Pararhizobium sp. A13: one gene and its partner. The protein of the gene in region 1 interacts with the protein of each later gene in a pairwise test. Links are inferred from orthologs where the notes say so. Each region holds a gene or a part of one and is shown on either strand. Other genes may lie near its edges.

The links.
Region 2: the proteins of WI754_RS04310 (region 1) and WI754_RS17615 interact in binary tests that used the Escherichia coli proteins (3 or more experiments, as listed by UniProt). The link is inferred for Pararhizobium sp. A13 from one-to-one orthologs.

Annotation. Positions count from the first base shown.
Region 1 is NZ_CP149510.1:902,632-917,869, forward strand. What follows is about bases 1,866-4,864. They hold WI754_RS04310 (glutamate-5-semialdehyde dehydrogenase), read left to right. Parts: upstream 1,866-2,724; coding sequence 2,725-4,005; downstream 4,006-4,864. Other genes in these bases: proB (glutamate 5-kinase), read left to right, coding at 1,866-2,732; WI754_RS04315 (nicotinate-nucleotide adenylyltransferase), read left to right, coding at 4,051-4,632; rsfS (ribosome silencing factor), read left to right, coding at 4,737-4,864. In the rest of the region: WI754_RS04295 (endonuclease/exonuclease/phosphatase family protein), read right to left, coding at 1-467; GTPase ObgE, read left to right, coding at 551-1,561; more of proB, read left to right, coding at 1,563-1,865; more of rsfS, read left to right, coding at 4,865-5,174; 23S rRNA (pseudouridine(1915)-N(3))-methyltransferase RlmH, read left to right, coding at 5,379-5,861; WI754_RS04330 (murein hydrolase activator EnvC), read left to right, coding at 5,973-7,412; WI754_RS04335 (S41 family peptidase), read left to right, coding at 7,402-8,724; WI754_RS04340 (divergent polysaccharide deacetylase family protein), read left to right, coding at 8,861-10,063; WI754_RS04345 (RNA pyrophosphohydrolase), read left to right, coding at 10,142-10,669; WI754_RS04350 (hypothetical protein), read left to right, coding at 10,772-10,915; bfr (bacterioferritin), read right to left, coding at 11,181-11,666; WI754_RS04360 ((2Fe-2S)-binding protein), read right to left, coding at 11,632-11,943; WI754_RS04365 (error-prone DNA polymerase), read right to left, coding at 12,258-15,238. UniProt on the Escherichia coli protein: Catalyzes the NADPH-dependent reduction of L-glutamate 5-phosphate into L-glutamate 5-semialdehyde and phosphate. The product spontaneously undergoes cyclization to form 1-pyrroline-5-carboxylate.
Region 2 is NZ_CP149510.1:3,574,979-3,590,208, forward strand. Bases 5,679-8,669 are described here. They hold WI754_RS17615 (sulfate/molybdate ABC transporter ATP-binding protein), read left to right. Parts: upstream 5,679-6,650; coding sequence 6,651-7,688; downstream 7,689-8,669. Other genes in these bases: cysT (sulfate ABC transporter permease subunit CysT), read left to right, coding at 5,679-5,759; cysW (sulfate ABC transporter permease subunit CysW), read left to right, coding at 5,749-6,636; WI754_RS17620 (acyltransferase family protein), read left to right, coding at 7,889-8,669. Also shown: WI754_RS17580 (mechanosensitive ion channel family protein), read right to left, coding at 1-1,781; WI754_RS17585 (DUF924 family protein), read right to left, coding at 1,927-2,487; WI754_RS17590 (hypothetical protein), read right to left, coding at 2,687-2,941; WI754_RS17595 (hypothetical protein), read left to right, coding at 3,229-3,516; WI754_RS17600 (sulfate ABC transporter substrate-binding protein), read left to right, coding at 3,870-4,895; more of cysT, read left to right, coding at 4,902-5,678; more of WI754_RS17620, read left to right, coding at 8,670-9,937; WI754_RS17625 (hypothetical protein), read left to right, coding at 10,118-10,348; WI754_RS17630 (hypothetical protein), read right to left, coding at 10,375-10,539; WI754_RS17635 (DUF1236 domain-containing protein), read right to left, coding at 10,635-11,243; WI754_RS17645 (isoprenylcysteine carboxylmethyltransferase family protein), read left to right, coding at 12,756-13,442; WI754_RS17650 (2-oxoglutarate and iron-dependent oxygenase domain-containing protein), read right to left, coding at 13,601-14,644; WI754_RS17655 (methionine ABC transporter permease), read right to left, coding at 14,711-15,230. UniProt on the Escherichia coli protein: Part of the ABC transporter complex CysAWTP involved in sulfate/thiosulfate import. Responsible for energy coupling to the transport system.

The DNA of each region.
Region 1 (15,238 bases):
AGGTAGGAAATCTGGGCGATGCGTTCGGCAGGATAGACATGGTCGAGATGAACCGAATAGACGCGCAGCGGACCGGTTGGCGTATCGATCAGCGCTTCGGTTGCGCCCCGCTGCAGGTTGATCGGCGAGATCGTGCGGGTGCGCGGCAGGGGAAGGAGGCGGGTGGACAAGATCGGGAAGCGCGACAGGATCATGTTGCCGCACTGGAAGCGGCGTTCGATGGCACGGCCATTCTCGATCGCCGATCCGGCATCGACCTCGCAGGCCGGCCAGAAGGCACAGAAGTATTGCGGCTTGAGATCGCGGAAAATCGCGACAAGATCGGCATGGCCGTTGCGATGAAAATTCCGTGTCACTTCCTGCAGCGCGATGACGTCGGCGCTCTCAAGACTTCTGGCAATGCGTTCGGGGTCAAAACGGCCGTCGAGACCGACGCCGTACTGGATGTTATAGCTCAAAAACTTCACGATATTCTTTGACCTCCGGGGTAAGCGCCTATATCGATGGCGGCAAATACGGCAGGCAAATACACAAACCAGATGGCAGTGCGATGAAATTTCTCGACGAAGCAAAAGTCTATATCCGCTCGGGCGACGGCGGTGCTGGCGCTGTGTCGTTCCGGCGCGAGAAATTCATCGAATTCGGCGGCCCGGACGGCGGCGATGGCGGCCGCGGCGGCGATGTCTGGGTCGAGGCCGTCAACGGCCTGAACACGCTGATCGATTTTCGCTTCCAGCAGCATTTCAAGGGCGGCACCGGCATTCACGGCATGGGCCGCAACCGCACCGGCGCCGGCGGCGCCGACGTGACGTTGAAAGTGCCGGTCGGCACGCAGATTTTCGAGGAAGATTCCGAAACACTGATCATCGACATGATCGCAGAGGGCCAGCGCTTCCGGCTCGCCGCCGGCGGCAATGGCGGCTTCGGCAACGCGCATTTCAAGTCTTCGACCAATCAGGCCCCGAGCTGGGCCAATCCCGGCCTCGAGGGCGAGGAAAAGACCATCTGGCTGAGGTTGAAGCTGATCGCCGATGCCGGCCTCGTCGGCCTGCCCAATGCCGGAAAGTCGACCTTTCTCGCAACGACGACACGCGCCCGGCCAAAGATCGCCAACTATCCGTTCACGACGCTGCATCCGAATCTCGGCGTCGCGACCATCGATGGCCGCGAGTTCATCCTTGCCGATATTCCAGGCCTGATCGAGGGCGCCCATGACGGCGTCGGCCTCGGCGATCGTTTCCTCGGCCATGTCGAGCGCACGCGCGTCCTGTTGCATCTCGTCTCGGCCCAGGAAGAGAATGTTGCCAAGGCCTACAAGACAGTGAAACACGAACTCGAAGCCTATGGCGGCGAGCTCACGGACAAGCCGGAGATCGTCGCCTTGTCACAGATCGACGTGCTTGATCCGGACGAGCTGAAGAAAAAACAGAAGGCACTCGCCAAGGCCAGCGGCCAGACGCCGCTGCTCCTGTCGGCCGTCGTCGGCACCGGCATGACCGATACGCTGCGGGCGCTGCGCGACGTCATCGTCCGCGCTCAGACCTACGGGGACGAAGACTGACATGGCCACGACCCGCAAACCGCTGGAAAAATACCGCCGGATTGTGATCAAGATCGGTTCGGCCCTGCTCGTCGATCGCAAGACCGGCCTGAAGAAACAATGGCTGAACGCCATGTGTGCCGACATCGCCGCGCTGAGAGCCAAGGGCGTCGACGTTCTCGTCGTCTCCTCCGGTGCCATTGCGCTCGGCCGTTCGGTACTCGATCTCGCCCCTGGTGTGCTGAAGCTCGAGGAAAGCCAGGCGGCCGCGGCGGTCGGCCAGATCGCGCTCGCCCGCGCCTGGTCGGAAAGCCTGTCGACCGACGAGATCGTCGCCGGCCAGATCCTCTTGACGCTGGGCGACACCGAAGAGCGCCGCCGCTATCTCAACGCCCGCGCGACGATCAGCCAGCTTCTCAAGATGGGAGCCGTGCCGATCATCAACGAGAACGACACGGTCGCCACCACCGAAATCCGCTATGGCGACAACGATCGGCTGGCCGCCCGCGTCGCCACCATGACCGGTGCTGATCTGCTCGTCCTTCTCTCCGACATCGACGGGCTCTATACGGCTCCGCCGCATCTCGATCCCAATGCCCGTTTCCTCGAAACCATCGCGGAAATCACCCCGGAGATCGAGGCGATGGCGGGCGGTGCGGCATCCGAGCTGTCGCGCGGCGGCATGCGCACCAAGATCGATGCCGGCAAGATCGCGACCGGTGCCGGTTGCGCCATGATCATCGCCTCCGGCAAGGCCGATCATCCGCTGTCGGCGATCGGCGCCGGTGCCCGTTCCTCCTGGTTCGCGCCCTCCGGATCTCCGGTCACGGCGCGAAAGACCTGGATTGCCGGGCAGTTGCTGCCGGCTGGTACCCTTGCCATCGACGCCGGCGCCGAAGCGGCGCTTCGCTCGGGCAAAAGCCTGCTTCCCGCCGGCGTCCGCCAGGTGACCGGCTCCTTCAGCCGCGGCGATACGATCGCCATCATCGGCGCCGAAGGCCGCGAGATTGCCCGCGGGCTGGCCGGCTACGACGCCGACGAAGCGCGGCAGATCGCCGGCAAGAAATCGGCGGAAATCGCCGTTATTCTGGGATACGCAGGCCGCGCCGCGATGGTGCATCGCGACGACATGGTGATGACGGCACCGGCAAAGCGGGGAACGGATGCGGTGAGGAGCGACGCGCATGCTTGACGACGTGAGGAAAAAGGAAATCCAGGAACTCATGGCCGTGATCGGCAGGCAGGCCCGCGCCGCCAGCCGCCCGCTCGCCACCGCTTCCGCCGAACGCAAGCACGCGGCCCTCGTCAGCATGGCAAGCAATATTGTTGCCCGCAAGGACGACATCCTTGCCGCCAATGCGCTCGACCTGGAACATGCCCGCGAAACCGGTGTTGCCGCCTCGTTCCTCGACCGCCTGACGCTGTCCGAAAGCCGCGTGCTCGATATGGCCAACGCCATCCGCGCCATTGCCGAGCTTCCGGACCCTGTCGGCGATATCATCGCCGAATGGGATCGACCGAACGGCCTGCATATCGAGCGGGTCCGCACGCCGCTCGGCGTCATCGGCGTCATCTATGAAAGCCGCCCCAATGTGACGGCGGATGCCGGCGCGCTTTGCCTCAAGGCGGGCAATGCCGTGATCCTGCGCGGTGGGTCCGACAGCCTGCATTCATCGCAGGCTATCCATGCCTGCCTGGTACAGGGGCTGAAGGATGCCAACCTTCCAGAGCATGCGATCCAGATGGTCCCGGTCGCCGACCGCTCCGCCGTTGGCGCCATGCTGACGGGTCTTGGCGGCACGATCGACGTCATCGTTCCGCGCGGCGGCAAGAGCCTTGTGGCTCGCGTCCAGAACGAAGCGCGCGTTCCCGTCTTCGCCCATCTCGAAGGCCTGTGCCATGTCTATGTCGATGCTTCGGCCGATCTGGAAATGGCGATGAAGATCGTCGTCAACGCCAAGATGCGCCGCACCGGCATTTGCGGCTCGGCCGAGACGCTGCTGATCGACCGAAAGGCGAAAGATAAATTCGTCGCACCCCTCATTGCCGTGCTTCGTGATGCCGGTTGCGAAGTGCGCGCCAGCGACGACATTCGCGCTATCGTGCCGGGGCTGATTGCGGCGACGGAAGAGGATTGGGCGACGGAATATCTCGACTCGATCATCTCGGTGACGCTCGTCGATGGCATCGATGGCGCCATCGACCACATCGCCACCTGGTCGTCGTCCCATACGGAAGCGGTGATTGCCGAGGATCCGGCCGTCGTCGAACGCTTCTTCGCTGAAGTCGATTCCGCCATCCTGCTGCACAATGCCTCGACCCAATTTGCCGATGGTGGCGAGTTCGGCATGGGCGGCGAGATCGGCATCGCCACCGGCAAGATGCATGCGCGCGGCCCCGTCGGCGTCGAACAGCTGACCTCGTTCAAATACAGGGTGCGCGGCACCGGTCAGGTGCGGACTTAAGTGCATCAAGGGCATCCGGACGGCGTCGATCGATTCTATCTGAAAATGCCGCATGTGGAGCGCGGCATGACGGTCGGCCTGTTCGGCGGCTCCTTCAATCCGCCGCATGACGGCCATGTACTGGTCGCCGATATCGCGCTCCGCCGCCTTGGCCTCGATCAGCTCTGGTGGATGGTGACGCCCGGCAATCCCTTGAAGAACCGCAACCATCTCGCACCGCTTGCAGAGCGCATAAGGCTCAGCGAAGCGATCGCCTTCGATCCGCACATCAAGGTGACCGCGTTCGAGCAGTCGCTTGGGCAAACCTACACGGCACGGACGCTGGAGAAGATCCGCGAACGAAACCGCGACATCCGTTTCGTCTGGATCATGGGCGCCGACAACCTGAAAAACTTCCATCTCTGGCAGGACTGGCAGAAAATCGCGCGCACTTATCCCATCGCCGTCATCGACCGCCCAGGTGCTACGCTCTCCTATCTTTCCTCGAAGATGGCGAGGACTTTCGACTATGCACGTGTCGACGAAGCCCATGCCGCAAGCCTCGCCTGGCGCAAGGCTCCGGCCTGGACCTTCATTCACGGACCGCGCTCGCCGCTCAGTTCGACAGCGCTTCGGGCGAAATCATGAACAATGATTAACCGTCATTTACTTCTCATGTCTTGAAACGTTAAGGCATTGGTGCCTACATTTAGCGTGGCGGTTCGACCGACAATCGAATCGTGGTGCCTGTTCTGTTCAACTGGAAAGGAAAGACCCTGACAACAGTACACGCGAAGGGAAATGTCAGCCGCATTTTCCCGCAAAGCCCGGATCGCAGCGACGAAGCCGCTGCCCGTGCTCTTCACCTGGTCCTCAACAGTCTCGAGGACTCGAAAGCAGAAGATATTGTCACCATCAACATTGCCGGAAAATCGGCGCTGGGAGACTACATGGTCGTGGTCTCCGGGCGATCGAGCAGGCATGTCATGGCGATCGCCGATCACCTGATGACCGACCTGAAGGACGAAGGCTATGGCAATGCCCGCGTCGAAGGCCTGGAAACCGGTGACTGGGTGCTGATCGACAGCGGTGACATCATCATCCACGTGTTCCGTCCGGAAATCCGCGAGTTCTACAACATCGAAAAGATGTGGGCCGCGCCGGATATGGAAGACGGCACTTTGCACTAGGCGCCGAGCCTCCCCGGAGGCGGCCGACGATAGTGGAAATTGTGGATCCTGTGGCGGTCGCGCAGGTGAAATCATCTGATTGCGACCAGTAGCAGAACGAAATTGCGGCACCGGCATTTCGCCGGAACAGATCGACTACGTGTTCAGGCGGCCATCGCGGAAAGCCTGTAGGACTGTCGGCGCGCCGAAAATCGAGGAAACGACATGCGGGTTGGTCTTTTTGCCGTCGGGCGTCTCAAGGCCGGCCCGGAGAAGGATCTTGCGGCCCGCTACCTCGATCGTTTCTCCAAGGCGGGACCGGCGATCGGCCTCGAATTGTCCCGCGTCACCGAAGTGCCTGAAAGCCGCGCCTCGAGCGCCGATACGCGCAAGCGCGAAGAAGCGGCCCTGCTTGAAAAATCCCTCCCCGAAGGCAGCCTTCTCATCCTGCTCGACGAGCGCGGCAAGGCGCTGGATTCGGAAGCGTTCGCCTCCCTCATCGGCTCGTTCCGCGACAGCGGCAAACGCGACCTGATGCTGGCGATCGGCGGCGCCGACGGCCTTGACCCCTCGCTGCACAGCAAGGCGGATGCAGTCATCTGCCTCGGCAAGATGACCTGGCCGCACCAGCTGGTGCGCATCCTGATCGCCGAACAGCTCTACCGCGCCGTCACAATTCTCTCCGGCCACCCCTATCACAGGGTCTAGGCCCACCGCCCCGCCACGCGGATGCCGCAATTGCCGGGGATGGCTGTTGGCGGCGATGGCCAAATCAGCGTAGGGTTTTGCCCGGACGCACGGCTGACAGCGAATGGCGGAATGACGACAGGGTTGAAGAGGCGGGGAAACAAAGGGCAGCCGGCACATGCCGGTTGGCGCGGCCTGCGCGCGAGCCTGTTGACCGCCGGGCTCCTGCTTGCCGCCGACGCACCCGCCCAGACCGCCGAGACGACGGATCGCGTCTCCCGGGCCGCCGCCGGACAGGCGCCCGCACAGGTCGATCCTGTCGCCGATCTCGCACTCAGGCGTGACAGCACCCGCAGCGAACTGGAAGCCCTGTCGAAGACCATCACGCTTTCAAACGACCGTGCAGCCGAACTGCAGGCGGGTATCGAGGAGCTTGAAAAGACCAGCGAGTCACTGAGAGCGGCGATCGTCGATTCGGCGAACAAGCGCAGGGCGCTGGAACAGCAGATCGTCGACGGCGAAGAGAAGCTGACCGCGCTGCGAACGAAGGAAGATGTCGTTCATAAATCGTTGCGCGCCCGGCGCAGCGTGCTCGCCGAGGTGCTGGCGGCGCTGCAGCGGATGGGGCGCAATCCGCCGCCCGCATTGCTCGTCACGCCCGAAGATGCGCTTGCCTCGGTTCGCAGCGCCATCCTGCTCGGCGCCGTCGTGCCCGGCATTCGCCATGAAACGGAAAACCTTGTCGCCGACTTGAAGGCTCTTTCCGGTCTACGCAAGGAAATCACCGCCCAGAAACAGGCGCTCGGCGACGACATGGCATCCCGGCTCGAGGAAGAGCGGCGCATGAACATGCTGATTGCCGAAAAGCAGAAACTGAAGCAACGCAGCGCCACCGAGCTTGCCGCCGAGCGCCGCAAGGCCGAGCAGCTCGCCGCCCAGGCGACCAGCCTTGAAGGCCTGATCGGCTCGATCGAGACCGAGATCGCCTCGGTGCGCGATGCCGCGGCCGCGGCCAGGGCCGAAGAGGAAAACCGCAGGCGGATGTCGGAGGAACAGCGGGCTGAAGCCCGCGAACTGGCCAACAGCGTTACGCCCGACAAAAACCGCATTGCGCCTGCATATGCATTTTCGGACCTGCAGAAAAAGCTCGCATTGCCGGTGGCCGGATCGGTCCTGCGCCGGTTCGGCGATGCCGATGGGACAGGGCATTCGCTCCAGGGCATGATGCTCGAAACCAATGCAGGAGCCTTGGTAACAGCGCCGTCCGATGGCTGGATCGTCTATGCCGGTACGTTTCGCAGTTACGGCCAGATGATCATCCTCAATCCCGGCGACGGTTACCATATCGTTCTGTCCGGGCTCGACGACGTCACGGTGCAGCAGGGGCAATTCGTCGTCGCCGGCGAGCCGCTTGGCACCATGGGTAACAAAAGAGTGGCCAGCGCGACCGCATTGGCGCTGGAAACCGAGCGTCCAACGCTTTACATTGAATTCAGGAAAGACGGAAAACCGGTTGATTCCCGACCATGGTGGACCGCAGCAGACACCGGAAAGGTACGCAATGATTCGTAGAACGTCACTTGTTCTGGTCGGGGCACTCATGGGTGCAGCGGCCACGGGCGTTGTTTATTCCTCCATCGTCCCGGCCGTCGCGGCCAACGCATCCACCTATCGCGAATTGTCGATCTTCGGCGATGTGTTCGAGCGAGTCCGCGCCCAGTACGTGACGCCGCCGCAGGACGACAAGCTGATCGAGAATGCCATCAACGGCATGCTCTCGTCGCTCGATCCGCATTCCAGCTACATGAATTCCACCGACGCCGAAGACATGCGCACCCAGACTAAGGGTGAATTCGGCGGTCTCGGCATCGAAGTCACCATGGAAGACGATCTCGTCAAGGTGACCAGCCCGATCGACGATACGCCGGCTGCCAAGGCAGGCGTTCTTGCCGGCGACTTCATTTCGAAGATCGACGGCCAGGATGTGCGCGGTCTCAAGCTCGAGGAAGCCGTCGACAAGATGCGCGGCGCCGTCGGCAAGCCGATCAAGCTGACCATCCTGCGCAAGGGTGCTGAAAAGCCGATCGAACTGACGATCATCCGCGACATCATCGCGGTGCGCGCCGTCAAGTTCCGCGTCGAGGGCGATGTCGGTTACCTGCGCGTGATCTCCTTCACCGAGAAGACCTATGACGACCTGAAGAGCGGCATCGAGAAGATCAAGGCCCAGGTCCCGGCCGACAAGCTGAAGGGCTATGTGCTCGACCTGCGCCTCAACCCGGGCGGCCTGCTTGACCAGGCGATCAACGTCTCCGACGCCTTCCTGGAACGCGGCGAAGTGGTCTCCACTCGCGGCCGCAATCCGGACGAGACCCGCCGCTTCAATGCCACGGCGGGCGACCTGACGGATGGCAAGCCGGTGATCGTGCTCGTCAACGGCGGCTCGGCTTCGGCCTCGGAAATCGTTGCCGGCGCTCTGCAGGACTTGAAGCGCGCGACCGTTCTCGGCACGCGCTCCTTCGGCAAGGGCTCGGTCCAGACGATCATCCCGCTCGGCGATGCCGGTGCGCTGCGCCTGACCACCGCGCTCTATTACACGCCGTCCGGCAAGTCGATCCAGGGCACCGGCATCTCGCCGGATATCAAGGTCGAACAGCCGCTGCCGCCGGAACTGCTCGGCAAGGTCGAAACGACGAGCGAATCCAGCCTGCGTGGTCATATCAAGGGCCAGAACGAAAACGAGGAAGGCTCCGGTTCCGTCGCTTACGTGCCGCCGGAAGCCAAGGACGACCTGCAGCTGAACTATGCGCTCGACCTGCTGCGCGGCAAGAAGTCGGACCCGGCCTTCCCGGCCAATCCGGAAAAGGCCGAACTGAAGCAGTAAGCCTTCTTGTCCGTGTGTTGCGCGGATTCCGTTGAACATCTCGCCGCCTGGCTCCGGCCGGGCGGCGGTTTCGATTCTTGAACCAGAGGCCTGCCAAGCTTTCCGCCCCTCGCAACCCAGATCGATAGAGACCCTCTTGGGAACAGACCTCAACGCTCCTCTTGGTCAGAACCGCAAGGCGCGCCCTCCCAAATCGCAAAAATTTATCTTTTCTTTCGGCCGCGCCCTTCTCGGCGCAGGCTTTGCGGGGCTGATCGGCGTCTCCGCGTGGACCGTGCTGCGGCCGACCGGCCTCATCGAACCGAAACCCACAGCGGAAGCAGACGCCGCGCAGACAGCTGAAAAACCGGGAGCGGACACGACCGCGGACGGCAAAAAACTCAAGACGTCACCGACAAGCGGCGCCCTTTCCGGCGCCCATGTCGAGGAGACGCTGACGGATGACGGCTCGATCGTCACCAAATTCTCACCCAAGCAACGTGGCGGCGACGGCCCCGCCTTCATCGAGGTCGGCCGCACGAAGGGGCAGGACCCGCGCATGGCCGCCTTTCCTAACGATGCCCTGCTGGAAGACGCGCCGGAAGGCCATTTGCCGATCATCGGTCCGGATGGCCTGCGGCCGATGGATCAATATGCGCGGCCGTGGTCAGGTGCGCGCGGCACGCGCATCGCATTGGTCGTCGGCGGCCTCGGACTGAGCCAGACCGGCACGCAGAACGCGCTGCGCCAGCTTCCGCCCGAGATCACCATGGCCTTCGCCGCCAGCGGCAACAGCCTGCAGCGCTGGATGCAGGAAGCCCGCCGCGACGGCCATGAAATCCTGCTGCAGGTGCCGTTCGAACCTTTCGATTATCCCGACAACAACCCCGGCCCGCATACGCTGCGCGTCGGGCAGGATGCCAGGAAGAACCTGTCCGAACTGCGCTCGTCGCTCGCCAGGATCACCAATTATACCGGCGTCATGAATTTCCTCGGCGGGCGGTTCCTGGCTGACGCCGATGCGCTCGAACCGGTGATGCGCGACATCGGCCGGCGTGGCCTGTTGTTTCTCGACGACGGCACGTCGGCGCAATCGCTGACCGGTACGCTCGCCGATACGATCGGCGTGCCGCACGGCTTTGCCGACATGGTCGTCGACGGCGAACTCGACCGCACCGTCATCCTGAAAAAGCTCGACGAACTTGAGCGCATCGCCCGCCGCAACGGCAGCGCCATCGGCGTCGCCTCGGCCTTCGACGAAAGCGTCGAGGCAATTTCCCAATGGGTCGACGAGGCCGGCACCCGCGGCATCGAATTCGTCGGCGTCTCGGCCCTCGTCAAGGATCCGCAACAACAATAGCGTAAGCCTGTGACGCAGGCGAAACCGCGCACCAGGGTTCATCGGCGCCGGAAAACATGATCAGCAAGGAACACTCGGATGAGCAAGAACAAGTCGAAACCGATCAAGGCGGAAGACCTTCCCTATCGCCCCTGCGTCGGCGTGATGGTGCTGAACAGGGACGGTCTGGTCTGGGTTGGACGGCGCATTGCGGTCGGCAACTCCGAATATGACGGCTCCGCCCAGCTCTGGCAGATGCCGCAGGGCGGCATCGACAAACATGAGGACCCGCTGAAGGCGGCCTACCGCGAGCTCCATGAGGAAACCGGCATGTCCACCGTTTCCCTGCTTGCCGAAGCACCGGACTGGATCAACTACGACCTGCCTGATCACCTGATCGGCATCGGCCTCAAGGGCAAATATCGCGGCCAGACCCAGCGCTGGTTCGCCTTCCGCTTCGAAGGCCACGAGACCGAAATCGCCATCAACCCGCCCCCGGGCGGCCACGACCCGGAATTCGACGAATGGGCCTGGAAACCAATGCACGAGCTGCCGGGACTGATCGTCGCGTTCAAGCGCAAGGTCTACGAGGACGTCGTGGCGGCCTTCAAGCATTTGGCGGGGTAGCGTCACGATGTCGGGCTGAGCTTGCCTTCGATGAACAACGAGAGGACAATCTCTCGAATGGCCTCAACGGCTTGGCCAGGCCCTCCATGACGGGAGACTGCCATGAACCTCAGATACTTGATGGTGGTGATCGCGGTAGCGCTGTCTGTTTTGACGATCTCCGGATGCCAGAGCGGACCGAACTACGATAATCGCCCAATGGACGGAGGCGGTTACGGGTCCGACGGCGGCAACTCAGGCTACTGAAAGCCCCGCGATGGAACCCCCATCGTTGCGCGGCTGATTACACTTGCGGGTATCTTGTTGTCTGCAGTGATCATTTTTGGCGCTCCCCTTTAGGGGCGACTGCCCCGGCGCACTCGCGGGCATTCGGTTTCCACGCCGGTTGCAGCGCCCCGCCGCCCCAAAAGGCGATGAGCCATTCATCGCTGCCCGCGTCGCCAACCCGGATCTTGACGCATAAAAATACCCGCTCCGGGAACCGAAGCGGGTTGCTGTTGGAAACGGAACCTTATTCGGCTTCGTTTGCCGGCGCGGCGTTGAGCTGGCCGTATTTCTCGGCACCGATCTTGTTGAAGAGATCGAGCTGGGTTTCGAGGAAGTCGATGTGACTCTCCTCGTCCGAAAGCAGCTCTTCGAACAGTCTCATGGAAACATAGTCGCCCGCGCCATGACAGATATCGCGGGAGCTCTTGTAGGCCGTGCGGGCGTCGTATTCACCGGCAAGGTCGGCTTCCAGCACTTCCTTGACGTTCTGGCCGATGCGCAGCGGCGCAACCGTCTGCAGGTTGGGATGGCCTTCGAGGAAGATGATGCGGGCGATCAGCTTGTCCGCATGGTGCATTTCCTCGATCGATTCAGCCCGCTCCTTCTTGGCGAGAAGCGTATAGCCCCAGTCCTCAAGAAGGCGATAGTGAACCCAGTATTGATTGACCGCACCGAGCTCGAGGAAAAGGGCTTCGTTAAGCCGCTCGATGACTTTTATGTCGCCTTTCAAGATCCGCTCTCCTGTTTTCTTCGTGGAATTGTTTGAGGCGGGTCATGAAATCAAATATCTGGTCATCCGTCGAGGGGCGGCTGGCATGATATTGCTCGGTGGTGCGGATGATGATGTCGACGACATTGGGGAAACAGCCGCAGCAACGGCCGCGCTTTTCCATCGCGTGGTAAACCTTTGCAGGAACGATCAGCTGCCAACAGTCCTCATCGAGGAGCCCGATGATGGTGTCCTCGATGTCCTTGTCGGTGATGAAATTGCAGCTACAAACCAGCATCTCGCCTGCCCGTGATACGCAACGCACTGAATTTCTTCATAAAGCAAAAGCGGATATTTACTGTCAACAAAAAATTCTGCTCGGTATTTTGCACCTAGAATATTAGATCGATTCTAAACTTGATCAAAAATATCGAATTTTCATTGACTTAATCTTGATCAGGAGAGACTGGACTGCCCTTCCCGATCGTCTTCAAAATTTCTTGACCGCCAAAAATGCCGAACAAATTTTGTTACAAGCGAGCTCTGATCTGCGCGTCGGTCTCGCCTGCCCCCAATTTGCCGATAACTGCGGGGTGGATCCTCCTGTCTGGGCTAATGAAAATTCCGCCCCTTTGGCATGACGCTCGCGGTCTCGACGATCTCGGTGCGGGCAGTCTCCCCAAAATCGCCCTTCCCGGAATGGGCCGGTACAGTCAAACGCTTCTTCTGCCGACGGTCAGCGGTCGGGCGCAGCGCTTGGTCTGCCCGCTCTGACACACCAAAATGACGGGCCTCGCGTTGCAGCAGGCCGAGCATCGATGTCATATCCTCAATATGGTCGACCACGACGTGGATCACCCCGCTTTCGCTCTGGAGCTTGCCCCTGATCTTCACCAGCCGGGCGCCCATGACGATGGACCGGTAGCGGTCGAATATCTTGTTCCAGACGATGGCATTGGCAACACCCGTTTCGTCCTCCAGCGTCATGAAGATCACGCCCTTGGCGGAGCCCGGCCGCTGGCGCACCAACACGAGCCCGGCGATGGTGACCTTCTCACCGTTCGGCACCGTCAGAAGGTCCCTGTTCTTGAGGATACCCTTCTTCGTGAATTCATCGCGCAGGAAGGAAGCCGGATGCGCCTTCAGGGATAGGGAAAGATAGCGATAGTCTTCGATCACCTGCTCGCCCGGCAGCATTTCCGGTAGGTGGGTTTCCGGCTCGACCTGAAGATCGGCACGGTCCGCGCGATCGAACAAGGGCAGCTTTTCCGCGGCACTCTTTGCGTCCAGCGCCCGCACGGCCCAGAGCGCTTCGCGCCGCGAAAGCCCGATCGACCGGAAGGCATCGGCATCCGCCAACCGCTCGATATCGGATTTCTGCAGCCCGGACCGCAGCCAGAGATCGCGCACGGAGTTGTAGCTCTGGCCACGGCTCTTGACGAGCCCTTCCATATCCGGTTCCGAAAGACCCTTGACCTGCCGGAAACCAAGGCGCACCGCCCTCTTCGTCCTGACGATATGCCGCATCGAGAGATGGCGCTGGTCGATCGCGTCTCTGTCGAAGGCGGTATCTTCCAAAAGACAATTCCATTCGGAATGATTGATATCGACGGGGCGCACTTCGACCCCGTGCTCGCGTGCGTCGCGAACCAGCTGCGCGGGCGCATAAAATCCCATCGGCTGCGAATTCAGCAATGCCGCGCAGAAAACGTCGGGGTAATAGGCCTTGACCCAGGAGGAGGCGTAGACGAGCAGGGCAAAGGAGGCCGCGTGGCTTTCCGGAAAACCGTATTCGCCAAAGCCTTCGATCTGGCTGAAGCAGCGTTCGGCAAAGTCGCGGGGGTAACCGTTCCCGACCATGCCGTCGATCATATCCTTCTTGAAGGAATTGACCTGCCCCGACCGCTTGAACGTCGCCATCGAGCGCCGCAACCTGTCGGCTTTGGCGGGAGGGAAGCCTGCGGCGGTAATGGCGATCTGCATCGCCTGCTCCTGAAAGAGCGGAACGCCGAGCGTTCTTTCCAGGACCGCCTTGAGCTCCGGCTTCTGATAGTCGATGGGCCTGTTGTTGCGCTGATCCTCCCGCCGTTTGAGATAGGGATGGACCATGTTTCCCTGGATGGGTCCAGGCCGGACGATCGCCACCTCCACGACGAGATCGTAGAATCTTTCGGGCCTGAGCCGCGGCAGCATACTCATCTGGGCCCGGCTTTCGACCTGGAAGACGCCGATCGTATCCGCCCGGCAGATCATCGCGTAGACCGCCTTGTCGGTCATGTCGCCGAAGCCGCCAAGCGTGACCTGGCGATCATAGTGCGATTCCAGGAGGTCAAAGGCCTTCCTTAGGCACGTGAGCATGCCGAGAGCGAGGATGTCGATCTTCAGGATGCCGATTGTATCCAGATCGTCCTTGTCCCATTCGACCATATAGCGCTTGGGCATCGCCGTCGGCATGATCGGCATGACCTCGTCCAGCCGGTCCCGCGTGATGACGAAGCCGCCGACATGCTGGGTGAGGTGCCGCGGAAAGCTCATCAGTTCGGTCGCGTATTTGAGAACATCCGTCGTCGTCCGGTCGGAGAGATCGAGGCCGGCGGCCTTCGCCTCGCGTTCCGTCAGATCCGCCGCCGACCAGCCCCAGACCGTGCTGGCGAGGGCCGATTGCACATCTTCCGACAGGCCGAACGCCTTGGCCACCTCGCGGCCGGCGGATCGCGCCCGGTAGCTCGTCACCGCCGCCGTCAGGCCGGCATGCTCGATGCCGTATTTTTCATAGATGAACTGAATGACCTCCTCGCGGCGCTCATGCTCGAAATCTACATCGATATCCGGCGGTTCATTGCGCTCCGTCGAGATGAACCGCTCGAACAGAAGCGTCGTTATGGTGGGATCGACTTCCGTGATGCCGAGGCAGAAACAGATGACGGAATTGGCGGCGGACCCGCGTCCCTGGCAGAGGATTTTCAGCGTGTAGCGGGCGTGATGGACGATGTTGCGCACCGTCAGAAAATAATGCTCGTATTTCATCTGCTTGATGAGATCGAGCTCATAGTCGATCTGCTTGGAGACCTTCTCAGGAAGGCCCTTTCGATACCGGTCGCGCGCGCCTTCCCAGGTCAGGCGCGCCAGCGTCTGCGACGGCGTTTCCCCCTCGACGCCTTCATCCGGATAATTGTGGCTGAGCTCATCCAGCGAGAAGGACAGGCTCCCGAAGAACTTTTCGGTATTGGCGACCGCCTTTGGGTAGTCCCGAAACAGGCGCGCCATCTCGCGCCCGTGCTTGAGATAACGCTCGGCATTGGGCGCCAACCGGAAACCGGCCTCCGTAATCGTCACATGCTCACGGATGGCGGTGACGATGTCGGACAGGGGACGGCGGGAGGGGTGGTGATAGAGCGGCTGGTTGCTGGCCATCAGCGGGACGCGGTTGCGGGCAGCCAGCATCGAGAACGCGGCGAAAACCTGGGCATCCCGGCCATCATAGGACGGGGAAAGCACCAGATGGAGTTTGTCGCGAAAGCGTTTCCTCAGGCGCTCAAGGCAGTCTTCCAGCTTTTCCTGCGCACCGGCATCGTCCAGCAAGGATGGGGTGG
Region 2 (15,230 bases), 2.7 Mb from region 1 along the record:
CCGGCGAGCCCCAAGCCGAGATAGCCGACCCCGGTCTTCACCGAATTGCGAACGCCGGGATCGATGCGGCTGCGGGCCATGACACTGCCGTCGAGCCAACGCTGGAACCAGCGGGTGACGACATAAACCGCAGCAAACAGCAATATCCCGGCGAGAATACCGGTAATGGAAATGGTGATGCCGCCGATCTTGATTTCCGTGAAGATGCGATAGGCCCACGCCTGGATATCGGCGATCTGGAAGCCCCACTGCAAAAGGACGAGCGGGATGAAGAACAGGACAACCAGCGCATAGATGCCGAGACCTGCAACCAGTCCCGCCTGGTCGAGCCCGATCTGCTCCATCCGGAAACGCTTTTCGAGATACCGACCGACGACCGTGTCGGCGAGCGCATTCTGTTTGGCGACGGCCTTGCCCGTCAGGATGCCGATGTACATCGTCACCAGGATCGCACCGGTCATGACGATCTGCGTCGCAACGAAACGGGCAAGACCGACGTAGCCCGACAGCGCAGCAATGATCAGCGCAGCGCCGGTCAAGACGAACAGCAGCCAAACGGGGCGCGGCCAGGGCTTGCCCTGACTATCCAGCGTTTCGCCCGCCGCAACGATCGGCTTGATCAACGACATCGCCATCAGAATCAGGCCGGTGATGATCGAGGCGATCAGGCTTTTGACGACAGTGAGGATGATCGGGGATCCCATCACTTCGCTGATCGTGCCGGCCAGATAATCGAGACCATTGACCGCCGTCATGGCAAAGATCGACCACACCAGCAAACGCGCACCGCGATCGGAAACGCGCACAAGGCGCCAGGCGCCCTGCCGGGGCGCAAGAACGGCGTTCGACAAGGTCGAGACAAACAGCAGGGCGACACAAATTGCCAAGGTGGCCGAAACAATCGGCGCAATGTCGGGCCGCAGCACATTGAACACTTGCAAGAAAAAGTAGCTGGTCGTCGCAAAGGCCGCCATCGCCATTGTCGGTATCATCGTTGACCAGAACGCCACCGACAGGCGGGTGATGTAGCCCGGTTCGTCGTTCAGGACCTCGCGGTGGATAAACGGAGAAAACACCCGGCGTGTGCCCGCAAGGAGGACGAGCGCGGCGCAAAGCGACAGGAACAGAGCCGAAAGCAATTGCAAACGCTTGAAGTTCCACGCGAAGGTCAGCCAGCTGCCGACCGTGCGCATGAATGTCTCGCGTTCCAGGCTGATGGCGGCGATCGCATCCATCAGCGTAGTCCGGTTGATATCGGTATGCTTGAGCAGCGTGTTGCTGAACAGAGCGCGCCGCGTCGCCGTGATGCCGTTGGACAGCTTTGTCGCCTGGATCGACAGATCCTCGGCGGTTCCCGTCAGCGCGTTGATCTCACCACGTTCGGCGAGAAGGCGTTTGCGCTCCTCCGTGACGACCCCGGCCTCGGGCGGTGCGCCCTCCGCCGGCGGATCGCCCAGCTCCGTCAGCCGCGCCTTGATTTCATCCAGGCGTGGCCGGGTGGCGACCGAGGTAGCGATAATCTGCTTGGCCGTCGCATCGACCTCGACCTTGAGCTCGGCAAGGCGGTTGTCATCATTTTTAGCCTGCGTCACAAGATCTGTCAGCCGCGCAAGGTTCTTGCGAGCAGTCTCAAGTTGCTCGCCAGGCTTCGCCTGTGGGCTCGCCACTTCCTCGGTCTGCCGGGGAATGACATTTGTGGCCGGTTGCTGCGCCATGACGGGCGCCGGGGCCGCAACCATCCACAACAAGCACAGAAGGGTGGCAAAGAGTTTCGACGTCATCGGCAAACACATTATCCTTTTCCGGCGTCCGGCGCTGCGAACCAGAATCGAAGCGCGGCTCAGACGGTTGGGCGTTGCATAGGCCGGGGCGTCGCCAGATGCAAAAACCGATTTTGGTATCGCAGCAGTTGATCCTTCGCGCGCATCAGAACCGCGAGCCCGGTTGAGACAAGAAGTCGATCTCCGCTGCCGTGGAAACGCGGCCCAAAATAGCGTTGCGATGCGGGAATCGGCCGAATTTCCGGATGATCTCGCAATGACGGATGGCAAAATTGAGGTAGTCGGCATCGCCAAGGTCAGTGCAGAGCTTCACCGATCGTGTCTGATCAACGAGATCTTCCGAATGTTCAAAGGGAAGATAGAGGAATGCACGCTGATCGATCGTCATCTCCCGATCGGCCCCCGCATCGACAGCAAGGCGTGCCTCTCTGAGTGCCAGACCGTCTGTCGCAAAAGCCAGCGGCGAGGCCCGGTACATGTTGCGCGGCATCTGGTCGAGAACGATGACGGCGGCAAGCCGGTTCTCCGGCGTCTCCCGCCACTCGGCACCAACCACTCTCGAAAGCGCCAGATGCGTCGTGCGAAACCGCCTGTCGCATTGCTCGTCCAGCCACACAGGCGGATTGAACCAATGTTCCGGACGCAATTCATCGAACCAGAATGACAGGATCTCGCCCGGTGTGCATATGTCGGCGGCATCCGCCATAAACGCCTCCCTTTCTCCTAAATTCAGAACCGCGCAGCACCATTCCTGGCCGCCAACAGACATGGGCCGAACAGACATGGGCCGAACAGACATGGACCAAACAGATATAGGCCAGACATAGGAATGCGTCCGAGGGTTTCGATGGCGCGCTTCAAGGTGTTGATCCAACCGCCCCGAAGTCACCTTGCTTTGGGGAAATTTATCTCTCGCGCAGCAGGCCCGGCAAGGCATTCCCGCCCGGCCCATATTGCCGCCTGCCGGTTTCACATGCAATTTCCGCGTTACCGCGGCGAATTGCGCCTTCCCGGGCATTGGCCATGGCGTCGATGAGATCATAATCGCGGTTGGATTTTCCGATTTTCTGGCCGATGGCGAAAGCAGTCACCGAAACCGTATCCATCTCCAGCGCCGGACATACCCGGGCGAAGGCGACCACATCGGCGATCTTTTCCATCACGTCTTCGCGCGCGCCCTGGGTTGCCGCCAAGGCTGGGCTGGAGAGGGAAAGAAGCAAGCTGGAGGCAAGGAGTTTTCGTTTCATGACAATCAAGTCTCCGTGAAACCTCCCATATTCATTCTTGCTGATTCTCTGATATTCGCAATACCACGCGATTCGGCACTGCAAGCCTCGCGTAACGCGGGCCGCGCTCCAAGCCATCCTCTGAGGGCTGGAAAATATCCGCGCAAACACTATGTCCGCAAAAGGAGGGGGGACCAAGATATTCCCCGGGGAGTTGTGCGATGAAAACGATAATCATTACGGCTTTTGCCGCGCTGTTCGTGGCGTCCTGTGCGCAAACGCAATCCTCCAGCGAAGTCGAACCGATACCGGGCAGTATCACCTATGGCGGGCAGCCCCGGACCAAGCTGACCAAGTCGCCGATCGGCAGCACGTTCAGTCACTCGTTCCTGGATCAATACGGTAATCGCTGGAGCGAGACCTACCAGATACAACCCGATCGCTCGCTCAAGATCATTGCAAGACGGAGAATCGTTGATTTCACGCTGGACCCAGGCGGCCGATTGTAGGACGTTCCGGGCGTGGGTGCTCAAATGGCCCGCTTTTGGTGCATCGCCCAGGCCCGAGCGCGAATCGGATCGGGGAAATCGATAGGGTTATACTCGACCGGTCGCTGAAGCATGTCGCCCGCCAATATGGTTTTGGCGGCTTTGCCGAGGATTGACGTTCCGCAAGGCACCGCGGTGTGGTAGCCTCCCTTGGCAATGGCTCAGGAGCCTGATGCCGCTACGAGGCAAATGATTTCGGCATTGGCCCATGCCAAGGGCAGGACTTTCTCCCTGTGATCGGGGAAAGGAAAACTTCTGCGTTATAATATCCCACTTAATGAATAGAGTATGCCTGCTTAACAACGGAGGTAGACATGCGAGCGAAACAACTTACGAGACTTTTTACGGTGGCGCTTCTCGCCAGCAGCATCCAGATCGGCGGACTGGGTTTCGCGTTTGCCGATACGACGATTCTCAATGTCTCCTACGACCCGACCCGCGAACTCTACAAGGATTTCAACGCGGCCTTCGCTGAAAAGTGGAAGGCGGATACGGGCGAGACAGTGACGATCCAGGCGTCACACGGGGGATCCGGCAAACAGGCGCGTGCCGTCATCGACGGGCTGGAAGCCGACGTCGTGACATTGGCGCTCGAGGCCGATATCGACGCCATCGCCAAGGGAACCGGCAAGATTCCGGCTGACTGGAAGACCAAGTTCGAAAACAATAGCGCGCCATACACCTCGACCATCGTGTTCCTGGTGCGCAAGGGCAATCCGAAGGGCATCAAGGACTGGGGCGATCTCGTGAAGGATGACATCCAGGTCATCACGCCGAACCCGAAGACCTCGGGCGGCGCCCGCTGGAACTTCCTTGCCGCCTGGGCATGGGCACGCGCGGCCAATGGCGGCGACGATGCCAAGGCGCAGGAATATGTCAGCCAGCTCTTCAAGCATGTTCCCGTGCTCGACACCGGTGCACGCGGCGCGACGACCACCTTCGTCCAGCGCGGCCTTGGAGACGTTCTGCTCGCCTGGGAAAACGAAGCCTATCTCTCGCTCGAGGAACTCGGCCCGGACAATTTCGACATCGTCACGCCTTCCATCTCGATCAAGGCTGAGCCGCCGGTCGCGCTGGTCGACGGCAATGTCGATGCCAAGGGGACCCGTAAGGTGGCCGAAGCCTATCTGCAATATCTCTATTCCGACGTCGGCCAGAAGCTTGCGGCAAAACACTACTATCGCCCGTTCAAACCGGAAGCCGCCGACCCCGAGGACATCAAACGTTTTGCCGATGTTAAGCTCGTGACTATTGACGAATTCGGCGGATGGAAGGAAGCTCAGCCAAAATATTTTGGGGACGGTGGGCTCTTTGACCAGATCTACAAGCCAGGACAATAAGACTTTATGACCGCACGCACAGCTTCGCTGTGGCAAATCAGGCAGCCGAGCGTCATTCCGGGATTCGGATTGGCGCTCGGCGTTACTTTGTCATGGCTCACTCTCATCATTCTCATTCCTCTTTCCGGCCTCGTTTGGCGCTCCAGCGCGTTGGGCTGGGCAACCTTCTGGGAACTGGCCACCGACCAGCGCACGGTCAACGCGCTTCGCATCAGCTTCGGCACGGCCTTTCTCGCCGCGCTGATTAATGTCGTCTTCGGCGTCATCCTCGCCTGGGTCCTCGTGCGCTATCGGTTCCCCGGCAAGCGCGTCATCGACGCCATGGTCGACCTTCCGTTCGCGCTGCCGACCGCCGTCGCCGGTATCGCGCTGACGACGCTCTACGCACCGAACGGCTGGATCGGCAGCCTGCTCACGCCGCTCGGCATCAAGGTCGCTTTCACCCCGCTCGGCATCGTTTTCGCGCTCGTCTTCGTCGGCCTGCCCTTCGTCGTCAGGACCGTGCAGCCGATCATGGAGGAAATCGACAAGGAAGTGGAGGAAGCGGCGGCAACACTGGGTGCCAACCGTCTCCAGACGATTCGGCGCGTGCTGTTGCCGGGGCTTTCTCCTGCGGTTCTCACCGGTTTTGCGCTGGCCTTCGCCCGCGGCGTCGGGGAATACGGTTCGGTCATCTTCATTGCCGGCAACCTTCCTTACGTGTCGGAAATCGCGCCTTTGCTGATCGTTATCCGGCTGGAGGAATTCAACTATCCGGCAGCGACCGCCATTGCCGCCGTCATGCTTGTCATTTCCTTCGCGATGCTGTTGATCATCAACATGATTCAAGCCTGGAGCAGACGGAGGTACGGCTATGGCGCATGATGGCACTTCACCCGCCGGCACCGGAAACACCGAACTGGTGCGGGTCGCCACATCCGAGCACCGGCTGGCGCGGTACGGGCTGATCGCCGCGGCGCTCACATTCGTCGCTCTCTTCCTCGTCCTGCCGCTAGCAGCGGTGTTCACCGAGGCCATGCGCAACGGCCCCGGCGAGTTCCTCACCGTTCTGTCCGATCCGGAAACCTTTGCAGCGATCAAGCTGACGCTGCTTGTGGCCGGCATCGCGGTCCCGCTCAATCTGGTTTTCGGTATTGCCGCAGCCTGGGCGATCGCCAAGTTCGAGTTCAAGGGCAAGGCCTTCCTCACCACGCTGATCGACCTGCCCTTCTCGGTCTCACCGGTCATATCGGGCCTTGTTTTCGTCCTCCTGTTCGGCTCCCACAGCCTGATCGGACCCTGGCTGCAAAGCAACGGCATCCAGATCCTGTTTGCCGTACCCGGCATCGTGCTCGCTACCGTCTTCGTCACCTTCCCCTTTGTCGCCCGCGAACTCATCCCGCTGATGCAGGAACAGGGTACGAGCGACGAGGAAGCGGCGTTGTCCTTGGGTGCAAGCGGCTGGCAGACGTTCTGGCACGTGACGTTGCCCAACATCAAATGGGGCCTGCTCTACGGCGTCCTGTTGTGCAACGCCCGCGCCATGGGCGAGTTCGGCGCGGTTTCCGTCGTCTCCGGCCATATCCGCGGCCTGACGAACACCATGCCGCTCCAGGTGGAAATCCTCTACAATGAATATAACTTCGTTGCCGCCTTTGCGGTCGCAACGCTTCTCGCCCTGCTAGCTCTCGTCACCCTCGTTCTGAAGTCGCTGCTCGAAATGAAATACAGTGCCCAGATCGCTGCCAGCCGCCGGCACTGAAAGGTCAAGTTTACATGGAAGTTCGCGTTCAAAACATACGCAAGGAATTCGGTCGCTTTCCGGCGCTTAACGATGTGTCGCTCGACATTCGCTCTGGCGAGTTGATCGCATTGCTGGGGCCCTCGGGCTCCGGCAAGACGACGTTGCTGCGACTAATCGCAGGCCTGGAGAGCCCGACGGAAGGTACCGTCTATTTCGGTAACGAGGACGCCTCGCGCAAGACGGTGCAGGAGCGTAACATCGGCTTCGTCTTCCAGCACTACGCCCTGTTTCGCCACATGACCGTGCTCGACAACGTCTCCTTCGGCCTGACGATCCGCCCTGCGGGACGCCGTCCGCCAAAAGCCGATATCCGCAAGCGCGCTCTGGAACTGCTCGACCTCGTGCAACTGAGTGGCCTAGAAAAGCGCTACCCGGCGCAGCTGTCCGGCGGCCAGCGCCAGCGTGTGGCGCTCGCCCGCGCCATGGCGGTGGAGCCGAACGTCCTGCTGCTCGACGAGCCCTTCGGCGCGCTGGACGCGCAGGTACGCAAGGAGCTGCGCCGCTGGCTCCGCGAAATCCACGACCGCACCGGCCACACCACCGTCTTCGTGACGCACGACCAGGACGAGGCGCTGGAACTCGCCGACCGTGTCGTTGTCATGAGCAAGGGCAAGATCGAGCAGATCGGTACGCCGGACGATATCTACGACACGCCAAACTCGCCCTTCGTCTTCGGTTTCATCGGCCAGTCGAACATTCTTCCGGTCCGTGTCGAAAACGGCCAGCTTTGGCTCGAGGACCGCTCGATCGGCGTCAGCGCACCTGGCGAAGCCGACGGCCCCGCGCAGCTCTATTTCCGCCCGCACGACATAGAATTGCTCGATGGCTGCGGCGGCTGCATTGCCGGTATCGTCGTCCAGACCCGGCGTGTCGCCGGCACCCGCCACGTCGAGCTCGATATCGGCGCAGCCAATACGAAGGTCGAAATCGAACTGCCACCGGAAAAGGCAACTTCCGACCGGTCTCGCCTCGCCTTCAGGCCGACCCGCTGGAAACTGTTCCGCGACTGACCAGGGCCCCGATCAGCTTGAGATCACCCCAGGGCTCCCCTGGGGTGATGCCGCCATTGCCGCGAAACACCGCATTTCTCCTTCGCAACAAATATGCTGTTGCTTTGACACTTGTTTTCACAGGAACAGCTTGATCCGCGGTACCGAGCCGTCGCATCCTGCCGGGCTATCACGCCTGTTTTAATCGCTGCAGGGCCGGAATGAACTACAGACGCGAAATAGATGGGCTGAGATCGGTAGCGGTCATTCCGGTGGTGCTATTCCATGCCGGCTTCCAGCAGTTCAGCGGCGGGTTTATCGGTGTCGATATCTTCTTCGTCATCAGTGGTTATCTGATTACCTCGATCATCATCGCGGAACGGGAAAAAGACACTTTTTCACTGCTGAAATTCTACGAGCGTCGGGCGCGCCGCATCCTTCCCGTGCTCTTCTTCGTACTCTTGTGCTGCATGCCGTTTGCCTGGGCCTGGATGCTGCCTGACCAGATGACGAGCTTCGCCACAAGCATCATCTCGGTCTGCCTGTTCGCTTCCAACTTCTTTTTCTGGGGTGAGAGCGGCGGCTACTTCGCCGCGGCTTCGGAAGAGCAGCCGCTGCTGCACACCTGGAGCCTGGCGGTGGAAGAGCAGTACTACATGCTGTTTCCATTGTTCGTGATACTGGTCTGGCAATTCGGCCGCCGGGCGCTGATCGGTGCTATCGCGGCGATCGCCGTCGCCAGTCTGCTGCTCGCCCAGTACGGTTCACAGAATTTTGCGACGGCAAATTTCTACCTGCCGCACGCGCGCGCCTGGGAACTGCTGGCCGGATCGCTCTGCGCCTTCGCGCTGGCGGGCGGGCGGCAATACAAAAGCAACATTCTATCCCTGACGGGGTTGGCGATCATCGTCTTCTCGGTTTTCGCCTACGATCAGGCGACCCCCTTTCCGTCCCTTTATGCACTCGTCCCAGTTCTCGGCGCCGCCTTGGTCATCCTGTTCGGATCGGAGGAAACGATAGCGGCACGCTTGCTCTCGACGCGCCCAATGGTCGGCATCGGCCTGATCAGCTACAGCCTTTATCTCTGGCATCAACCGGTGTTCGCCTTCGCGCGCATCCGCAGCTTGACCGAACCTTCCGCGCTGGCGATGGGCCTGCTTGCACTTGGCTGTTTTCCCCTTGCCTACCTTTCCTGGCGTTTCGTCGAGACACCGTTCCGCAAGGGCGCCAAAACAACACTTCTGCCAAGGCCGGTCCAGATTCTGAGTGCCGCTGCAGTCACAGCCTTGCTGTTCATCGGGACAGGCTTTTACGGTCTTTCCAACGGCGGCCTGCAATTCCGCTTGCCGCGGGAGGCGCAGGCTGCGCTTGCCCAGGAGCGTCACGACCCCGTCATGGACACATGTCTGTTCGACAAGGGCGAGGCATCCCTGCCCCATCCGGTTCGAGATTGCCTGACCAAACATTCAGCCGGCAGCAAGACGATCCTGATAGGCGATTCTCATGCCGCCGCACTCGCCGGAGAAGCACTCCGCGTCTTCGACGCAAATGACGCCGATCTCTATGTGATGACCCATTCCGCGTGCGTCGGCTTTTCCGGGTTCTACGTTTCCAGTCCAAAATACCGGTTGCGCTGCAATTCCTTTTTCACCGGCATAGAGGACTATATTCGCAAGAGCGATACGACGACCATTGTCATGGCAAACCGCTGGAGCCTTTATCTCGACGGCACGCCCTTCGACAATGGCGAGGGCGGCATCGAGCTTCTGAAACCCACCTACGTCGATCTCTTCGACCGTGTGGGTGAGCAGGCGAGGCAGGACGATCCGGCGCGCAAGGCCCGCGTGTTGAAACAATATGTGGCTGATATCCAAAACTATCTCGATGCGGGCCGCAATGTGGTGCTCGTCTATCCGATACCGGAAGCCGGGTGGAACGTGCCGGAACTTGTGGCGAAGAGCGCGATGACCGGGCGCAAAAAACTGGAGTTCAGCACCAGCTTTGAACGCTATCTGCAGCGAAACCAGGCAGTCATCGCCGCCTTCGACGCCATCTCCCACCCCAATCTCTTCCGCGTGAAGCCTAGCGATTTCTTCTGCAGCACCTTCATCAAGCAGCGATGCATCAACAGCGTCGACGCCGACAGGGTTTTCTACTTCGACGACGATCACCTGTCAGATGCGGGCGCCGCGCTGGTCGTTCCAGCGCTGTTGGACGCTGTGCGAACGATCAGGGAGCGTGACGTGGGACCTACGCTGGTCAAGAAATAGGCCACAACTCCTTGCCTTAGAAAGGCACGAAACCGCACGCTTGCTGACGTAAACCTTCGCTAAGGCCACGAACATGTCTTAGTGAATGGCGCTATCTTAAAATTGCGCTAAACTGCGGTCATCATCAGGTAGTGGGGGCCTAAACGGGTTGCAACCGCCCCACCCAAAGGAGGAATCCCCATGGCGAACGCCACCATGCATATGGACGTTCTCTGTGCCGAGGATATCGACACACTACGGCTCGTTTTCGATCAGTTTTGCGAAGCACATCAAAGGGCACGATCAGACAGTGACATGGAGATCTGCGCCAATATCATGGTCCGGCTCTACCAGAACGGTGAACGGGACCTTGCCGTTTTGACGACAGCCTGCGAAATCGCCTTGCGGCGGGACATCGCCATCGGGGCGTGATTGGTAAAAAGAGGAGAGCAAATCCGCTACCTGGTCTCCTCGGCAGCATTTTCCGGCGCAACGACAAGCGGGTCCGGAGGCATGGTGTTTTTGGTGCTTGCATCCGGCGCGTAATATTGCACGACAAGGACACTGAGAATCGAACCGATCACGAAGCCGATCACGGCGATCATGCCTGCGCGCGAGGTCATGTCCTTTCCTCCAGCCGAACTCTCGTGGAACCCGGCGGTATGCCCCTGCCCGGCCGCGCGTTCCGCGGACCGGGCCAGACTTTCAAAATCAGCGTCTATTCATAAACATAGACGATCCGGCGGCTTTGCGGATCGACCAGTATCGGCCGATCGTTAATGCGCACATAGCTGTACTGATAGTTCGGCACCTGCGAGATCACCACATCGCCCGGCAGAGTTGCCCCGACCACCACTTCGCCGTCATAGGGAGCCGTCTCCATGGGCGTGCGCTCGATATAGGTGATCACTTCGGGCGGCGGTACGATGGTTTCGCCGACCTTCCCGATCAATTCATCTCCCGGTGCGGGATCGGCAGGTCCGCCGATGCTGCCCGTCCCATCGTAGCTGACGACCGGGACACCAAGATCGACGCGGCGTTCCTGAAGGATAACCGGCGCGCCATTGTAGTCCACGGTCAGTTCCTGGGCGAAAACCCAGCCACGCATGCCGTTGACATCGATGCGGCACCAATTCTCGCCGTCGAGGCAGCCGTCAAGCACTGCCGAACTGCCGCGCGTCGCGACACCAACGGAAGGATATCCCGTGCCGGGCCCGGAATAGACCGTCAGGTCCGTCGCCGTCGTCGCCATCATGGCAGCTTGCGCGAGCCCTGCGCCTGAGAGCAGCATGGCACCGACGAGCAAGGGCTTTGAAATCCACCGCATGTTTTTTCTCCTGTGAATGGTGAATCCCAAACGCCTGACCCCGCGCAAGGTTCCGTGGATGCAGTTTTCCGCATCCGAGCGCACTCTCTTCAGGGCATCAACGGCCGCAAGGCCCGCACGGCAAACGAGGATTGCCGCACGGGCCTCTAGTCGTCTTCTTCCACATAGGGTGGCGGCGACTTGTGGAGGCTCGGCCTCGGGGAAAGACAAAACCTCCCGCCGATCGAAGCGGGGGCCTTTCCGATCGACTGGATGAATTTTAGACACATTAAATATATCGACAATACCCAAGCAAATCATCATCATGACTGTTCGCAGGCAAACGACTCTCGGCGTGGCGCACCTCACTGCTACGCCTCCTGGCTGGGACAAAGGTACAACCGGTATTGCTACCATTCATAGGGCGCAGGGCTGGTCGGACATAGGATATAACGAGATCATCTATCCGGATGGCCGCACCGAAATAGGGCACAAGTTGTCACAGGTTCGGCCACGAACCACTTTCTGACCGCTCTCCCGTATGGGATCATCCAAGCATCACCGCCCTGCCTCACATCTCCGCTCCGACGAACCGGGAATCTGCCGCTCGGATCGTTGCTGAGAATATCCGAGTCTACAGATCAACGGGCTTGCTGCCGCGCAGAATTGATGCCGAGAGCGCCTATCGAGGCTGTCCGGCCCAGCGCTATCACGGCAACGGCGATACCGCCTCAACCGGTGCGTCGACATCGACAACCAGGCGTGTTTCAGCACCTGCCGTCAATTGGCGAGATGTTTTGTGTGGGTTTCTTTGCGCCGAGAGGACGAACACTTGACATGGCCGCCACAGAGTAACAACTTCCGGTACCACACGGCGCCAATCGAGTGGTAATCCTTGCTCAAGCATTGGCTCATATTCTGCCTAGAACCATGCCACCGGCCGAAGGAGGAAAGCATATGCGTGCCCTGGTTCTGACATTTGTTCGTCTCGGACCCGCTTTGGTCTATGCCGTGGGTGCAATATTTGCCGTCAGTATAGTCCTGCTTGCGGTGTATCCATCGAGCGCGCTTGCTTGGGCACTGTACCTGACGACACTACCGGTGTTGCGCCTACCGGCGTTTGTGTTGCTTGGCATCTCAGGGGTCGAAGTGTGGCACCTTATCGCCGCGCTGGGGTCCCTCGCAGCCTGTGGTGTGTATCTCGCATTGCTCCCGAAACGGCTTCCTAGGACGCGCTTCGTTCATGCCCATGTTGCGCTGCTTGTGCTGATCCTTGCCAACACCGGCGCAAACCGCCCTGAGGCAAGTGGCCTTGGACCGTCTCTGCCGGGGAGTAGCTACTGGTCGCTTCCGATCCCGACAACACTGCTCGGGACCGCTCTGATAATCTTGGCCGCTCTCGCCTGCTTGTCCTCTCATGCCGAGATCATACGCCGCGTCCGCTCCAGGCGAGTTTACTAATTTATACAGTTGCCGTTGATATTCACTGCAACCGTGCCAAGATGGCCTCCGAACAATCCTGGGGAGGCACCAATGAACAGTCGATATTTGGCTGTTGCTGACATCGCCGGCAGGGTCTGCATCTGTCTCTACTTCATTCCGGCGCTGATAACCCGGGTGATTTTCATTCAGCAGACTTTCGCGCGCGCCGATCTGACGTCTATCGACGTAGTGACTGCAGCAGCCAGTTTTGCGTCCGTGCTGTTCCTTGGAATGATCTGTGTCGTTACAATTACCCGCCTCCCTCCGCTCCGCTCGGCTGAAAGCACGGAGGGCTACATCACAGCAATGGCGGGCACCTTCCTTTTGGTCGTCGTCGCCGGGTATTTGCCGCCCGTTGAAATGTCCATTGCTACTCGCTCGTTAGGCTTGGCTTTGACCATCATCGGACTTCTTGCCTCGGTCTATGTGCTGTTTTTTCTGGGCCGCGCCTTCAGCATCATGCCTGAAGCGCGAACACTGGTCGCCAGCGGCCCCTACTCCATCGTGCGTCACCCGCTCTATCTCACCGAGGAAATCGCGGTGATCGGGCTCATCACCATGAACCTGTCGATCTGGTCGGTGTCACTTGGCGTCATCCACTGGCTGATCCAACTGCGACGCATGGTTAACGAGGAACGGGTGTTGCGGGCAACTTTCCCCGATTACGACTCCTATGCGCAAGCAGTGCCTCGAATCATGCCGTTTACGAACGCGGGAAAGCTGCGGTCGGCGGCGTGACGGCGGAGGCTGATGCGTAGCGCGCAACGCCCTCAGTGAGCGAACATCGTCCGTCGTAGCATCCGCTTGCCGACGCCCGTCTTTGCAGGCCTGTCCATCATCGAATATGGAAGATGATGCGGAGGGTTCCCCGTTTCGATCGTGCTCGGTGCATACCCCTAACCTTCGCGCTGTTCCGGCGCGAGGAGATCGGCGTGATGCGCGCGCGCGACGTCTGGATGCGAACGGAGCCGGCTTTTCAGGTGGTTCTGGCCGACTTCACGGAAGATCGGGTTCAGCGGATCGACCGTGATGCCGCGCTGCGACCCGCGCAACTCTTCGGGCAGATCGATGACCGGAATCGAGGCGTCATATCGGGCACCGAGGAAGAAGGCGACCGAGAAGCGCTCGGCACCCGCCGGCGGCGCAACCACGCCGTGTACGTCTGCCCGCACAAAGCCGTTTGTGGCGAGTTCAAGCAGTTCGCCGGTATTGATGATGAACGTGCCTGGAACCGGCGGCGCCTCGATCCACACCCCCTCCTCCGTACGCACCCTGAGGCCTGGCGTCACATCCTGAAGCAGCACGGTCACGAAGCCACCATCCTTGTGTGCCCCGACGCCCTGATCGGTCTCTGCCACGTCGCGGCCCGGATAGCGGATGATCTTCAGCAATTGCGACGGCTGCGGCTCATAGATCGGCGCAAAAACGTCCTCCGGCTGGCCGAGCGCCACGGCAATCGCCTTCAGCACATCGATACCGATGCGGGTGACCTCCGCCTGATAGGCAAGCAGCAGCGGCTTCAGCTCCGGCAGCGCCGACGGCCACTGGTTCGGGCCGAGAAGACGGTGCCAGGCCGGCGTATCCGGGCCGATTGCAACTGCCTCGCCCTCGGTGTTGACGTCGAGCTGCTCGCGCCAGTCCTGTTCGCCACGCGTCCGCTCCAGGCCCGCCCGATTATAGCCGCGGAAATGCGGCGACTTCACCATTTCGATCTCGATCTTCTGCTCGAGCGGCAGCGCGAAGAAGCGCTTGGCGGTCGCGACGACATCGGCGATCAACTTGGTATCGACGCCATGTCCCGTCAGGTAGAAAAAACCATGGTCATGCAGCGTCTTGCGCAGTTCGGCGATGAATGCGTCCCGCTCTGAGGCCGTTCCATGGAAGCGCGAAAAGTCGAGCGTAGGCAGGTGTGTCTGGACTGGATGGGAATGGAGGGTCATCTGGCTGTCTCATCGGTTGAATGAACGGAATTTGGGCCACTATGGCGCAGCCCGTTTGTACATCGGTCACGTGCTGCCGCGGCCGCGGGCGACCCGGTGGTTGACACTGCGGGCTGCCCAATCACCAGCCATCTGGATCGATTGAACGATGGCGACCAGAGTGACGACCACCGCCACCATGACCTCCGGCATGAAACGCTGATAGCCAAAGCGGATGCCGAGATCGCCAAGGCCACCCCCGCCGACCGTGCCGGCCATGGCAGAATAGCCGATCAGGCTGACAAGCGTGACCGTCTGGCCGGCGACGATGCCTGGCAAAGCTTCCGGCAGGAGAACCTTGCAAATGATCTGCAACGGCGTCGCCCCCATGCTTTCCGCCGCCTCTATCAGTGTCTGATCGACCTCCCGCATCGCCGTTTCGGCAAGACGGGCATAAAGAGGGATAATCGCGACGGTGAGGGGCACGATGGCTGCGAACGTGCCGACCGTCGTTCCAGCGACAAGGCGTGTAAAAGGAATGATCGCCACCATCAGGATGATGAAGGGCGTCGAGCGCACCAGATTGACCACCGTGCCGGCGATGCGG